2 regions of the Streptomyces sp. NPDC058620 genome follow, and region 1 is predicted to be linked to the other one. Evidence: riboswitches for the same ligand, from Rfam matches in the RefSeq annotation. Region 1 holds a riboswitch; the other holds the start of a gene.
The links. Region 1 has a riboswitch for S-adenosylmethionine ahead of thrC (threonine synthase). Riboswitches for the same ligand answer to the same signal wherever they lie in the genome.
Positions count from the first base shown of each region.

Region 1 (7,255 bases):
AACTCGCTGACCCTCTTCGAGGGTGCGGTACCCGTCCATCTGGATCGCGCTGTAGTGGACGAAAACATCCGCACCACCGTCGACCGCGATGAAGCCGTACCCCTTCTCCGCGTTGAACCACTTGACGGTGCCCTGAGCCATGCCTAACTCCCCTATTACTGGCCCTTGCACAGGACCGCACTTCGCGGGCCCGGGTCAGAACTCACCCTCCGACCGGAGAGGGTGCGTGCGCCGGAACGCGTCGACCGCGGCCGAATGTATCTGCCCAACTGCCCTCTGCAACAGGTCAATCGGACGAGAATTCTGGGCACAACCGATCGCCCCTATATGGGGAATTCATGAGATTCCTGGGCAAGTCGGGCCTGACAAAGGCCACTTATGGCTCAAGGGGGTCGCACACTTTGGCTGCTTCTTATCGCGACCGGGCGCATTCTCATATGCGGGCGGCACAGGCAGCGGAGGGGACTTCCCAACTCTACCGCGCTTAACCATGCAGAATTACCCCCTCCGCTTCTCTCGCGGAGGGGGTAACAGGGATAACGCTGTGAAGCCGGCGGCCGTGCGCGCGCCGGCCCGGCGGTCAGCCTCCGGCGACGGCCGGGATGATCGAGACGCCGGCACCGTCCGGCGTGGCCGCGTCCAGGCCGCCCTCGAAGCGCACGTCGTCGTCGTTGACGTACACGTTCACGAAGCGGCGGAGCTTGCCCTGGTCGTCCAGGACGCGGGCGGCGATGCCCGGGTGGTTCTTCTCCAGGGACGCGATGACCTCGGAGAGGATCGCGCCCTCCGCCGGAACCTCGGCCTGGCCGCCCGTGTAGGTGCGGAGGATGGTGGGGATGCGGACCTTGACGCTCATGGTGGGTGCCTTCCTTCGGTCTCGGGTGATCAGCTGGTGGCGAGGCCGGCGGCGCGGAACGCGTCCAGGCTCGGCCGGATCGTCGCGGTCGCCTGCGAGGTCGCGGCCACCGCGTCGAGCGTCTTGAGACCGTCACCGGTGTTCAGGACGACGGTGGTCAGCGTCGGGTCGAGGAGACCCGCCTCGATCAGCTTCTTCGTCACGCCGACCGTCACCCCGCCCGCGGTCTCCGCGAAGATGCCCTCGGTACGGGCCAGCAGCTTGATCGCGTCGACGATCTGCTCGTCGTTCACGTCCTCCACGGCCCCACCGGTACGGCGGGCGATGTCCAGGACGTACGGACCGTCGGCCGGGTTCCCGATCGCCAGGGACTTGGCGATCGTGTTCGGCTTCTGGGGACGCACGACGTCGTGACCGGCCTTGAAGGCCACCGACACCGGGGAGCAGCCCTCGGCCTGGGCGCCGAAGATCTTGTACGGCTTGTCCTCGACCAGACCCAGCTTGATGAGCTCCTGGAGCCCCTTGTCGATCTTCGTGAGCTGCGAACCCGAGGCGATCGGGATCACGAGCTGGTCGGGCAGCTGCCAGCCGAGCTGCTCGCAGATCTCGTACGCGAGGGTCTTGGAGCCCTCGCCGTAGTACGGACGCAGGTTGACGTTGACGAAGCCCCAGCCCTCGCCGAGCGGGTCGCCGATGAGCTCGGAACAGAAGCGGTTGACGTCGTCGTAGTTGCCCTCGATGCCGACCAGCTCACCGCCGTACACCGCGGCCATGACGACCTTGCCCTGTTCCAGGTCGTGCGGGATGAACACGCAGGAGCGGAAGCCGGCGCGGGCGGCGGCGGCGCCCACCGCACCGGCGAGGTTGCCGGTGGAGGAGCAGGAGAGGGTGGTGAAGCCGAAGGCGCGGGCGGCCTCGACGGCGATCGCGACGACACGGTCCTTGAAGGAGTGCGTCGGGTTCCCGGAGTCGTCCTTGACGAACAGGCCACCGGTGACGCCCAGTTCACGGGCGAGGTTGTCGGCCTTGACCAGCTTGGTGAAGCCGGGGTTGATGTTGGGCTTGTCCGCGACATCGGAGGGGACCGGCAGCAGCGGCGCGTAGCGCCAGATGTTGTTGGGTCCGGCCTCGATGCGCTTCTTCAGCTCGTCGGGAGAGCCGCTCGGCAGGTCGTACGCCACTTCGAGCGGCCCGAAACAGGACGCACAGGCGAAGAGGGGACCGAGCTCGAAGCGCTCGCCGCACTCACGGCAGGAAAGCGCCGCGGCGGGACCGAGGTCCACAGTGGAAGGGGTGTTCGTCAGTTCAGTCTGCACAGCCATGCTGGCGGAGGCCCTTTCTCCTCATCTTCCTCATGGCGAATTTCGCCACAAGACGGATTTGGCACCTTCCCCACCGTGACCTCGCGGTCGATGGGGGGGTTGCCGGGACTTCAACGGGCCGTTCCCTCAGTCCCTCTGGATGAGCGCTGTGGCGCTGGATCACCGATCCAGGCGTTTGTCGGCGGGCGACCCCGAGATGCGAGGGCCGTCCGCGTTGTTCAAGACTGTAACCGAAGCCTCGGACGGTTGAGAGAGTCGTCCGAACCGCGAGATGGATCACACGCAGGGAGATTCGACCGTGATCGAAGAGGTGGAACGTTGGCTGACCAGGCGTTCCTGGTCGGCCGCCGATCGTCCGCTGGATCGTCTCGCGGCCGCCAGGACCCGGGACCCACGCCGCGGCAGCATCAGCGTCGTCCTGCCCGCCCTCAACGAGGAGGCGACGGTCGGCGACATCGTGACGACGATCCGGCGCGAGCTGATGGAGCGCGTGCCGCTGATCGACGAGCTGGTGGTCATCGATTCCGGATCGACGGACGCGACCGCGCGGGTCGCCACGGAGGCGGGCGCCCGGGTGGTGCACCGGGACGCGATCCTCCCCCGAATACCCGCCATCCCCGGCAAGGGCGAGGTCCTGTGGCGGTCACTGCTGGTCACGAGCGGTGAGATCGTCTGCTTCGTCGACGCGGACCTGAAGGACTTCTCCGCGGACTTCGTCTCCGGGACCGTCGGGCCGCTGCTCACCGATCCCTCGGTGCAGTTCGTGAAGGCGATGTACGACCGGCCGCTGGGCAACACCGCCGGTCAGGGCGGTCGTGTCACTGAACTGGTCGCACGGCCCCTGCTCAATCTGCACTGGCCGCAGCTGGCCGGTTTCGTCCAGCCGCTCGGCGGCGAGTACGCGGTGCGGCGCTCCCTGCTCGAACAGCTGCCCTTCCCCGTCGGTTACGGAGTGGAGCTGGGACTGCTCATCGACTCGCTGCACCTGGTGGGCCTGGACGCACTGGCCCAGGTCGACGTCGGCGTACGCAAACACCGTCACCAGGACGGCCAGGCGCTGGGCAGGATGGCCGCGACGATCTACCGCACCGCACAGACGCGGCTCTCCCGGGGGCACCTGGTGCGACCGGTGCTGACCCAGTTCGAGCGGGGCGAGAACGGCTTCGTGCCGTGCACCCATGCGGTCGATACGGAGGAGCGGCCTCCGATGCGGGACATCGAGGAGTATCTGTCCCATCGCGCGGCGTAACCGGTTCAGTCATAAAAGTTCCCTACATTTCCCTTCTATGGCTTCTTCTCGACCGAGGGCCGCTCTGCGCCGGTGGCGCCGACTGCCCGCATACGCCGCTCCCCTGGCCGTGCTCGGCTCCCTCGTGGCCGGGCCGGCCACCCCGGCACCGGCCGCCGCCGCCCCGGCCACGGAGGTGCCGCGCCCCGCGCACGGCTCCCTGGCCGAGACCGGCGGCAACAGCGAGCGGCTGTGGCTGCTCGGCGGCCTCGGGTTCGCCCTGACCGGGGCCGGGGCGGTCGCCCGCGCGGCGGCGCGCGGCCGGGGACGCGAACGCGACCACGGCTGACCGGCGGGGCGCCAGCCCGCCCAGCCGGGGGCCGTACTCACGTTTGGGGGGTTACGGAAGCGGCTAGGTTCCGGTACATGGTTTCCGAGCACGCTGCCCAGGTTCTCGTCGCGTCCAACCGCGGCCCGGTGTCGTACACCCGGGGCGAGGACGGCTCGCTCACATCGAAACGGGGCGGAGGCGGCCTGGTCTCCGGCCTCAGCGCGGTCGACGACAAGCTGTGGGTGTGCGCGGCCCTGAGCGACGGCGACCGCGAGGCGGTCAGGCAGGGGGTCGCCGAACCGGGCGTACGGATGCTCGACATCGACGCCGCTCTGCACGCCGACGCGTACAACGGCATCGCGAACTCGGTGCTCTGGTTCGTCCACCACATGCTGTACCAGACCCCGTTGGAGCCCGCGTTCGACGCGGAGTTCAGGCGGCAGTGGGCCTCGTACGAGGCGTACAACCGGGCCTTCGCCGAAGCGCTCGCCGAGGAGGCGGGCGAGGGGGCGGCGGTCCTCGTGCAGGACTACCACCTCGCACTGGTGCCGGGCATGCTCCGCGAGCTCCGTGCCGATCTGCGGATCGGGCACTTCTCGCACACCCCGTGGGCACCCGTCGACTACTTCCGCCTGCTGCCCGACGACATCGGGGAGCAGTTGCTGCGGGGCATTCTCGGCGCCGACCGGGCGGCGTTCCTCACCCGGCGGTGGGCCGACGCCTTCATCGGCTGCTGCACGGAGATCCTGGGCGGCACCGGCCGCACCCGGATCGGGGTGCACGGGCTGGGGGCGGACGCGGAGTTCCTGCGCCGCCGCGCGCACGAGGCCGACGTGGACGAGCGGATGGAAGCCCTGCGGGAGCAGGTGGGTCCCGGCCGGCGGACGATCGTGCGGGTGGACCGGACGGAGCTCTCCAAGAACATCGTGCGCGGGCTGCTCGCGTACCGGGCGCTGCTGGCGGAGCACCCGGAGTGGCGCGAGCGGGTCGCCCACATCGCGTTCGCCTATCCCTCGCGGCAGGACCTCGTGGTGTACCGGGAGTACACGGCGGCGGTGCAGACGCTGGCCGACGAGATCAACGCGGAGTACGGGACGCCTGGCTGGACGCCCGTGATCCTGCACGTCAAGGACGACTTCGCGCGCTCACTCGCGGCGTACCGGCTGGCCGACGTGGCGCTGGTGAACCCGATCCGTGACGGTATGAACCTGGTCGCCAAGGAGGTCCCCGTGGTCTCCGACGACGGCTGCGTACTGGTGCTGTCGCGGGAGGCGGGGGCGTACGAGGAGCTGGGCGACGCCTCCATCGTGGTGAACCCGTACGACGTGTCGGCCACGGCCGAGGCGCTGCACCAGGCGCTGTCGATGCCGCACGACGAGCGGGCCGACCGCACGAAGGCACTGGCCGCGGCGGCGACGGCGCTGCCGCCGCAGCAGTGGTTCCTGGACCAGCTAGAGGCGCTGCGCGAGGGCTGACAGGAAACCGACGACGTCGGCCGGGCCGGGCACCAACAGGTCGGCCCGCTCGGCGAGTTCGGGCACTTCGGCGTTGCCGCTGCAGATCAGCAGGCCGGGGATGCCGTCCGGGCCCTCGGTGCGGAGCTTCTCCACGGCGGCGTAGGCGGCGAGGTCGCCGAGGTCGTCACCGGCGTACAGGACGGACTCGGCGTCCGTCTCCCGTACGTACTCGGCGAGAGCGACGCCCTTGTCCATGCCGGGTGGGCGCAACTCCAGGACCAGGCGGCCCGGTTCGACGATCAGCCCGTGCGCGGCCGCGAGCCGGCCCAGGGGCCCCCGGAGCGACTCGAAGGCGGCCTGCGGGTCCTCGGCCCTGCGGGTGTGTACGGCGACGGCCTGTCCCTTCTCCTCCACCCAGCTGCCGTGCCAGGCGCCCGCCTCATGGAGCACACCGGGGAGTTCGGCGCGTACGGCGGCGATGCCGGGGTGGGGGGCGGGGGCATGCACGGTGCCGGAGACGGCGTCCCAGCGTTCGGCGCCGTAATGGCCGAGGACGACGAGGTGATCGAGACCGGGCACCCCCGCGAAGCCGCCGTACCGCACGGCGACGCCGGCCGGGCGGCCGGTGATCACGGCGACGGACGCGACGCGTGGGGCGAGTGCGGCGAGGGCCGGGACGGCGCCGGGGTGGGCGCGGGCCTGCTCCGGGTCGGGGACGATGTCGGCGAGCGTGCCGTCGAAATCGAGGGCGACCACGGCTCGGTCGGGCCGGGCGAGGATCGCGGCGAGACCTTCGCGGCCGGCCGCGGTGGTCGGGGCCGGCAGGTGAACGGGATGACTGCCCATGCGTCGACCCTATAGCGGCAACGGTCTTCCCGGGGCTCAGCCCCGAACCCCTGTGCCCTCTATCGCCCGGCGATTGAGGACCGGGGTGTGGGGCGGAGCCCCGCGACGGAGGCGCACGGTCAGCGGCGGTCGCGGCGGGCAGCCCGTACCGCTCGGAGGCGGTTCACCGTCACCGGGTCCTCCTCCAGCGCCCGCACATCGTCGATCAGCGCGTTCAGCAGCTGGTAGTAGCGAACCGGCGACATCCCGAGCTCCTCACGGATCGCCCGTTCCTTCGCCCCCGGCCCCGCCCAGGAGCGCCGCTCCAGGGCGAGCAGCGCTCGGTCCCGGTCGGAGAGTGGGGGGTCTTCGGTCATATGAACAACCTAATCGGCCACTCGGACACCCGCGCCACCCCACCCGCTCCGCATACCGACGGCTACTCCGCCTGCTCGGCGTCCGTCGCCTTCTTCGCTATCTCCGCGAGCACGCTCTCCGGGTTGCCGTTCGGCTCCACCGCGGTGCCGATGCTCTCCTTGATGGCCTCGCTCGCCTGCGCCCAGGACGTCTTGGCGAACGGGTAGAACTGCGAGTTCGGCAGCGCCGCCAGGAACTCCCGCAGCGGCTTGTGCCGGGCGTCCGTCTCCATCTCCGCGGAGGCGCTGTCCGTGACGGGCAGCATGTCGTACTCGTCCGCGAACGCGAGCACGTTCTCGTCGTTGTACGCGAAGTCGAAGAACTTGCCGATCTCCTCGCGGTGCTCGTTCTGCTTGAAGCCCATCATCCAGTCGGCCACGCCCATCGAGCCCGTGGTGGGCCCGTCGACGCCGGGCAGCGGCACCATTCCGACCTCGACGCCCTCCTTCTCGGCGTCCTCCATCAGCGTCGGGTGCCCGTTGAGCATGCCCACCTGGCCCCGGGTGAACGCGTCGAACGCCTTGGCCCGGTCCAGCTTGCCCGGGGCGACGGGCCCGGTGAGCCCCTTGCCGACGAGGTTGTCCCTCAGCCAGGTGAGCGTGGCGATGTTCTCCGCGGAGTCGATGTTGTACCCACCGACATCGTCCGTGTAGCCACCGCCGCCGCTGAGCAGCCACATCAGGGTCTCGGCCTGGGACTCCTCCGGCCCGAGGGGCAGCGCGAAGGGGTACCGGACGCCGCGCTCCTTGAGCCGGGTGGCATCGCGCTGGATGTCCGCCCAGGTCTTCGGCGCGTCGAGCCCGGCGTCGCTGAAGAGCT
Region 1 covers NZ_JBHXQO010000002.1:119,000-126,254, reverse strand. Annotated here, with positions in the region: gene ACFWSK_RS02975 (cold-shock protein) at 1-141, opposite strand, end outside; gene ACFWSK_RS02970 (MoaD/ThiS family protein) at 581-856, opposite strand; gene thrC (threonine synthase) at 886-2,178, opposite strand; SAM riboswitch class I at 2,197-2,324, opposite strand; gene ACFWSK_RS02960 (glucosyl-3-phosphoglycerate synthase) at 2,477-3,427, shown strand; gene ACFWSK_RS02955 (hypothetical protein) at 3,465-3,755, shown strand; gene ACFWSK_RS02950 (trehalose-6-phosphate synthase) at 3,833-5,212, shown strand; gene otsB (trehalose-phosphatase) at 5,189-6,040, opposite strand; gene ACFWSK_RS02940 (DUF3263 domain-containing protein) at 6,160-6,396, opposite strand; gene ACFWSK_RS02935 (ABC transporter substrate-binding protein) at 6,459-7,255, opposite strand, start outside.

Region 2 (7,255 bases), on a different contig from region 1:
GCAGCGGGCGGTCGAGTGCCTCGACGGCGCCCTCGGCCTCATCGGCCGGTTCGGCGCCGCTGTTCGGCTGCTCCACCATCCGTCACCCCAATATGTTTGTCCGCGGCCCCGTCAGGAGTCGGCGCCCGGCCTGTCTACCAGCTCGATCTGGTCCACCGCGTTGCACCAGCGGCAGCGCACCGACTCGATGGTCTCACTGACCACCTCGCGCTCCTCGACGCTCGACTCCCCGGCCAGGTCCAGATGGACGTACTCCACGACCTTGGAGGAGCGGGTCACGTCGAACCGGGTGAGGTTTCCGCAGAGCGTGCAGCGCCAGCGGGTCCCGTCGGTCGGCATGGGGACCGTCGTCATCGTTGCGTCCTCTTTCGTCGTTCGTCGAGCCTGAAGCTGTCTGTTTCAACGATCTCGCGGTGCGCCGTCGAACTGCGGATGTCCTGTGGTAACCCTACGGCCTCGGGCATACCCGGAGACACGGCGAGGCGGTCTGTCCCGATCTCCCCCGGTGCGTCATGCTCTGTACATGATCGATTGGCGGGAAGTCGATTGGCGGGACAAGGCGAGAAGAGTCCGCGGGGTGGCCGCCGCGGACGGAGCGCCCGTCACCTACGGGCTCATCGCGTTGTGCTGCGCCGTCTTCCTGATCAGCCCGCTGTCCGGGTTCAACGCCTCCTACGGCACGGCCGACCGGCTGCTCGCCGCGCAGGCCGCGTACTTCGAGCGGTGGGGCGTGATCCCCAGCGAACTCTGGGAGGGCTCGACGCGCGCGCTGCTCACCCCGCTCACCGCGCTCTTCGTCCACGGCAGCTGGCTGCATCTGCTCGGGAACATGCTGTTCCTCTACGTGTTCGGGGCGATGGCCGAGGAACGCATGGGCCACCTCGGGTTCGCCGTCTTCTATCTCTGCTGCGGCTATCTGGCCCTGCTCGTCTACGCGGTGGCGCACGCCGAGTCCGACCAGACACTGGTCGGCGCGTCGGGGGCGATCTCCGCGGTGCTCGGCGCGTTCCTCCACCTCTTCCCCAAGGCCCGGGTCACCAGCATCTTCCCGTTCCTCTTCTTCCTGCCGCTGCGCTTCCCCGCCTGGATCGTGCTGATCTTCTGGTTCATCCTTCAGTGGCTGGCGGCGCAGAGCGTGGGGAACAGCCCGGGCGTGGCGTATCTCGCCCACATCGCGGGCTTCGCCGCCGGGTTCCTCTACGCCTGGGTGTGCTACCACCGTGGGGCTAGAGTGAAGTCTCCAGCCACGGCCACCGAGGGAGAAAGCCAGCCGTGATCACCGCGATCGTGCTCATCAAAACCAGCGTGGACCGGATTCCGGAGATCGCCGAGGCCATCGCCGCGCTGGACAGTGTCAGCGAGGTCTTCTCGGTCACCGGTACGTACGACCTGATCGCCATGGTCCGCGTGGCCAGGCACGACGATCTCGCCGACGTGATCCCCGGCCGGATCAGCAAGATCCCGGGCGTCGAGGGAACCGACACGCATGTGGCGTTCCGTACGTACTCGCAGCACGACCTCGAAGCGGCCTTCGCGATCGGCCTGGACGCCTAGAACCCTCGTCGCGCGTCGGCCGGGCACGAGGTGAAGTCCGTGCCCGGCCGACGTGTTGCGGTCCCCCGGCGCCCGGGACCCTAGACCTGAGCCGTTCCGCGGTCCGGGACGCAGCGGCCGTCCTCCGTGCGGTACTTCCACTGGGCGCCCTCACGGACCAGCTCCTTGACCGCCCGTACGAAACGCTCGACGTGCTCGTCCGGCGTACCGGCACCGAAGCTGACCCGGATCGCGTTCAGCGACCGCTCGCCCGGCCCGGCCTCCGGGGCGCCGCACTCGCCCGGGTCCTGCGGGGCACTGCCCAGCAGGGTCCGCACCAGCGGGTGGGCGCAGAACAGTCCGTCGCGGACGCCGATGCCGTACTCCGCGGAGAGCGCGGCGGCGAAGTGCGAGCTGTTCCAGCCGTCGACGACGAACGAGATGACGCCGACCCGCGGGGCGTCGTCGCCGAACAGGGAGAGCACCCGGACCTCGGGGACCTCGGCGAGACCGGCGCGGACCTCCGAGACGAGGTGCTGCTCACGGGCGACGAGGGTGTCGAAGCCCGCCTCGGTGAGCGCCTTGCAGGCGGAGGCGATCGAGTAGACGCCGATGACGTTGGGCGAACCGGCCTCGTGGCGGGCCGCGGTGGTGTGCCACTCCACGTCCACGCCGCCGTCGGTGCGCCGGGCGACCTTGCGCGAGGCCCCGCCGCCGGCCAGGTACGGCTCCGCGTCCTGGAGCCAGTCGGCGCGGCCCGCGAGGACTCCCGAGCCGAACGGCGCGTACAGCTTGTGTCCGGAGAAGGCGACCCAGTCGACGTCCAGCTCCGCGATGTCCACCGGGTGGTGGGGGGCGAGCTGCGCGGCGTCCAGCACGATGCGGGCACCGTGGGCGTGGGCGACTGCGGCCAGTTCCCTGACCGGCCAGAGCTCCCCGGTGACGTTGGAGGCACCGGTGACGCAGACCAGCGCCGGGCCGCTGCGCTTCGCTCCGCCTCGGCTGCCATTCTCGCCCTCGGACGCCGAGCGGGGGTCGCGCTCGGCGAGCGCCCGCTCCAGGGCCTCGACGGCCTGCCCCGGCGTACGGGGGGCGTTGAGGTAGGTCACGCGGGCATCGCGCCACGGCAGCAGCGAGGCGTGGTGCTCGGTCTCGTAGACGAACACCTGGCAGTCCGCGGGGAGCGCGGCGGCGAGCAGGTTGAGGGAGTCGGTCGTCGAACGGGTGAAGATCACCTGGTCATCGGCCCGGCAGCCGAGGAACTCCGCGACGGTCCTGCGGCTGCTCTCGAAGAGGTCCGTGGAGAGCTGCGAGAGGTAGCCGGCACCCCGGTGGACGCTGCCGTAGTACGGGGCGTACGCGGCGACGTCGTCCCAGACCCGCTGGAGTGCCGGGGCGCTGGCCGCGTAGTCGAGGGCGGCATAGGTGACTTCTCCGCCCGTAACGAGCGGAACAGTGACGTCCTTGCCCAGAACCGGCAGCGGTGCACAAATGGACTGGTCGAGGGCAGCGGCGGAGACAGACATGGCGAACTCCCGTAACAGGCAGGCGAATTCTGCGCGCCGACGTGTACGCGGCAGCGCAGGAGAAAGGGAAAGAGGGTGCGCGGAGAAGGGCGGAGAGGCCCTAACGCATTCGCTTGCTCACAAGAGACTCCCTAGGGACCAGGACCCCGGGGGTTGGCATTCACAGATGCCGAGGGGCCCGCGCTTGCCGTAGACCTCGCTGCCTACGGCCTGGTCTTCACCCGGGGCACCCCGCCACGGACGGAGGGTTGCCGGACAGCGAGCCGGGGCCTATTCGCTGTCACTCATGACCTGCGCAGCATCTTGCCATACGTGCGGACATACGCAAGGCGCGGTCCGGCATCCGGACCGCGCCCCTGTGCGTACCGCGCCTGTTTCAGGCGTTGCTGGCCGCCACCCAGCGCTCCAGCACCCGCTTGGCCGCGCCGGAGTCGATCGACTCGGCGGCCCGTACGATCCCGGCGGCGATCTGCTCGTTCAGCGTGCCCGGCCCGGCGTCCAGGGCGGCCAGTGCCGCCGCGGTGTTGAGCAGCACGGCGTCGCGTACCGGCCCGGTCTCGCCGTCCAGCAGCCGTCGGGCCACATCCGCGTTGTACGAGGCGTCGGCGCCTCGCAGGGCCTCCACGGGCACCAGCTCCAGGCCGACGTCACGCGGATCGAACGCCTCCTCGCGCACCGCACCGTCCCGGACCACCCAGACCCGTGAAGTCGCCGTGGTCGTCAGCTCGTCGAGGCCGTCGTCGCCGCGGAAGACCAGGGACGAGTTGCCGCGGTCTGCGAGCACGCCCGCCACGATGGGCGCCATCCGGAGATCGGCGACCCCGACGGCCTGGGCGCGCACCTGGGCCGGGTTGGTGAGCGGACCCAGGATGTTGAACGTGGTCTGCGCACCGAGCTCCTTGCGGGCCTTGGCCGCGTACCGCAGAGCGGGGTGGAACTTCACCGCGAAGCAGAAGGTGATGCCCGCTTCCTCGGCGACCTGCACGACCCGCTGCGGCGTCAGTTCGAGGTTGACGCCCAGCTTCTCCAGGACGTCTGACGCCCCGCTCGCCGACGAGGCGGCACGGTTTCCGTGCTTGACGACCTTGGCTCCGGCTCCCGCGATGACGATCGCCGACATGGTGGAGATGTTGACCGTTCTGGCCAGGTCACCGCCGGTCCCCACGATGTCGACCGTACGGCCCGGCACGTGGATGGTGTTGGCGTGCGCGTACATCGTCCGTACGAGTCCGGTGACCTCGTCGACCGTCTCCCCCTTGGCCCGCAGCGCGACCGCGAACCCGGCGATCTGCGCGTCGGTCGCCTCGCCGCTCATGATGCGGTCCATGGCCCACGCGGTGTCGTCCGAGGTCAGGTTCTCGCCGCGCAGCAGCGGGTTCAGCACGCCCGGCCAGGAACGAGCCGCCACGCTGTCGCCGCCGCCCGGGGTCACAACGTTCATGGTCCGCTCCTGGGGTCCACAGCCGATAAGGGGATGGCCTCCACCTTATCCAGCCCCGGGGGCGGCAAAGAGCCCCGTCCACTCGATGGACGGGGCTCTCGCTGTGGCGATCAGTTCAGGTGATCAGTGGTGGCCGTGGCCGCTGGTGATCTCCTTGTACTCCTCGGCAGTGGGCTTGGCGATCTGGTTGTCCTCGCCGTAGTAGCCCTTGCTGAGCTTGATACGCAGCTTCTCCATGGGAGAGACCTTGCGCTTGACGCCGTTCTCGTCGACCGCCGGGCCGATCTCGGCCGGCTTGTACTGCTCGTGCGCGGTGAGCGTGTGCAGCTGCCCCGGGCTGAGCGGCTCGTGGATCTCGACGAACTCACCGTGCGGCAGGCGCTTGATGATGCCGGACTCGCGTCCGTGCAGCACCTTGTCCTTGTCGCGGCGCTGGAGGCCGAGGCAGATCCGCTTCGTCACGATGAACGCGACGACCGGAGCCACGAAGAACGCGATCCGCACGAACCAGGTGATGGCGTTGATCGACAGGTGGAAGTGCGTGGCCCACAGGTCGTTGCCACCACCGACGAGCAGCACGAAGTACCACGTGATCCAGGCCACGCCGAACGCGGTGCGGGTGGGCACGTTGCGCGGGCGGTCCAGGATGTGGTGCTCCCGCTTGTCGCGGGTGACCCAGGACTCGATGAACGGGTAGACCGCGATCGCGACCAGGACCAGCGGGAAGATCATCAGCGGGATGAACACACCCAGGACGAGCGTGTGACCCCACAGGTTGATCTCCCAGCCCGGCATCACACGGATGAGACCTTCGGAGAAGCCCATGTACCAGTCGGGCTGCGCGCCGGTCGACACCTGGTCGATGCGGTACGGGCCGAGGGCCCAGATCGGGTTGATCGAGGCGATCGCCGAGATGATGGCGATGACACCGAAGACCAGGAAGAAGAAGCCTCCGGCCTTCGCCATGTACACCGGCAGCAGCGGCATGCCGACGACGTTCTTGTTCGTCTTGCCGGGACCCGCGAACTGCGTGTGCTTGTGGTAGAAGACCAGGATCAGGTGGGCGACCACGAGCCCGAGCATGATGCCCGGCAGCAGCAGGATGTGGACCGAGTAGAACCGGGCGACGAAGTCGACGCCGGGGAACTCCCCGCCGAACAGGAACATCGAGAGGTACGTTCCGACGATCGGCACCGACAGAACGGCACCCTGCATGAAGCGGACACCGGTGCCCGACAGCAGGTCGTCCGGGAGCGAGTAACCGGTGAACCCGGTGAACATGCCCAGGACGAACAGCAGGAAGCCGAAGACCCAGTTGACCTCACGCGGCTTGCGGAACGCGCCCGTGAAGAAGACGCGCATCATGTGCACGAACATGGCGGCCAGGAAGATCAGCGCGGCCCAGTGGTGGATCTGCCGGACGAGCAGACCGCCACGTACGTCGAAGCTGATGCGGAGCGTCGAGGCGTACGCCTCGGACATCCGGATGCCCTGCAGCGGCTCGTAGGAGCCGTGGTACACGACCTCGTTCATGCTGGGGTGGAAGAACAGCGTCAGGTACACACCCGTGAGGATGATGATGATGAAGCTGTAGAGCGCGACCTCCCCGAGCATGAAGGACCAGTGGTCCGGGAAGATCTTGCGCATGTTGGCCTTGGCCAGGCCGTAGATGCCGAGCCGGCCGTCTGCCCAGTCGGCCACCCGCTCACCGGCGGGTGCCTTGCGCTTCGTGTCTGTCGCAGTACTCATCCGCGCTCCCAGAATGCAGCACCGACGGGCTCTTCGAAGTCACCCAGCGCCTCGAGGTTGCCCTCATTGTTCACGCCGATCCGCAGCTGCGGAAGCGGGTGACCGGCCGGACCGAAGATGACGCGGGCGCCGTCGGAGAGGTCGAAGGTGGACTGGTGGCACGGGCAGAGGACGTGGTGCGTCTGCTGCTCGTACAGGCTGATCGGGCAGCCGACGTGGGTGCAGATCTTCGAGAACGCCACGATGCCCTCGTGGGCCCACTCGCGCTCACGCTTGTTCTTGATGTCGTCCGGCTCGATCCGGACGATCATCAGGGCGGCCTTGCCCATCTGCGTCTGGAAGTCGTGCGCGTCCTCCTCCAGGCCCTCGGGCATGGCGAAGGTCAGCGAGCCGACGACGATGTCCTCGGGACGCAGCGGCTCCATCGTGTTCATGTTGATGAGCTGCTTGCCCTTGCCCCACATGGTGGTGCGGAGCTTCCTCTCCGGCAGCGGGCCGAGGTCGCGCAGCAGCATGACGCCGGAGAGCGGCACCAGGGCCAGCGCGCCGAACATGGTGTTGCGGATCAGCTTGCGCCGGCCCAGGGCGGACTCGTCGGCACCGGCCGCGAAGTCGGCGAGCACCTGCGCCTTGACCTCGGGCTCGGCCTCGATGGGGTGACGCTCGGCGGCCGTCTCCACGTCGGACATCAGGGTGCGCGCCCAGTGGACGGCGCCCGCGCCGATGAAGAAGAGCGCCAGACCCAGGGTCAGACCCAGGGAGAAGTTCAGCGCACTCACGTGGCCGAACGGCCAGATGTAGACGATCTTGTCGACCGGGAAGATGACGTAGGACGCGATGAACGCGACCGTCGCCAGCATGGACAGCGTGAACATGAACGCGACCGCGCGCTCGGAGCGCCTCGCGGCCCGCTCATCGATGTCCTGGATGCGCGGCTTGTGGGCCGGCAGCCCCGGGTCGGCGAACGGATCGTCCGCCACCGTTACCGCGCCGTGCGCGGTGCCCT
Region 2 covers NZ_JBHXQO010000042.1:38,318-45,572, forward strand. Annotated here, with positions in the region: gene ACFWSK_RS28605 (NYN domain-containing protein) at 1-76, opposite strand, end outside; gene ACFWSK_RS28610 (hypothetical protein) at 112-354, opposite strand; gene ACFWSK_RS28615 (rhomboid family intramembrane serine protease) at 524-1,276, shown strand; gene ACFWSK_RS28620 (Lrp/AsnC family transcriptional regulator) at 1,273-1,554, shown strand; gene ACFWSK_RS28625 (aminotransferase class V-fold PLP-dependent enzyme) at 1,635-3,059, opposite strand; SAM riboswitch class IV at 3,235-3,351, opposite strand; gene trpD (anthranilate phosphoribosyltransferase) at 3,436-4,500, opposite strand; gene ACFWSK_RS28635 (cytochrome bc complex cytochrome b subunit) at 4,624-6,249, opposite strand; gene ACFWSK_RS28640 (Rieske 2Fe-2S domain-containing protein) at 6,246-7,255, opposite strand, start outside.
Region 2: linked by a shared signal. The riboswitch ahead of ACFWSK_RS28625 (aminotransferase class V-fold PLP-dependent enzyme) and the one ahead of thrC (threonine synthase) in region 1 are both predicted to bind S-adenosylmethionine.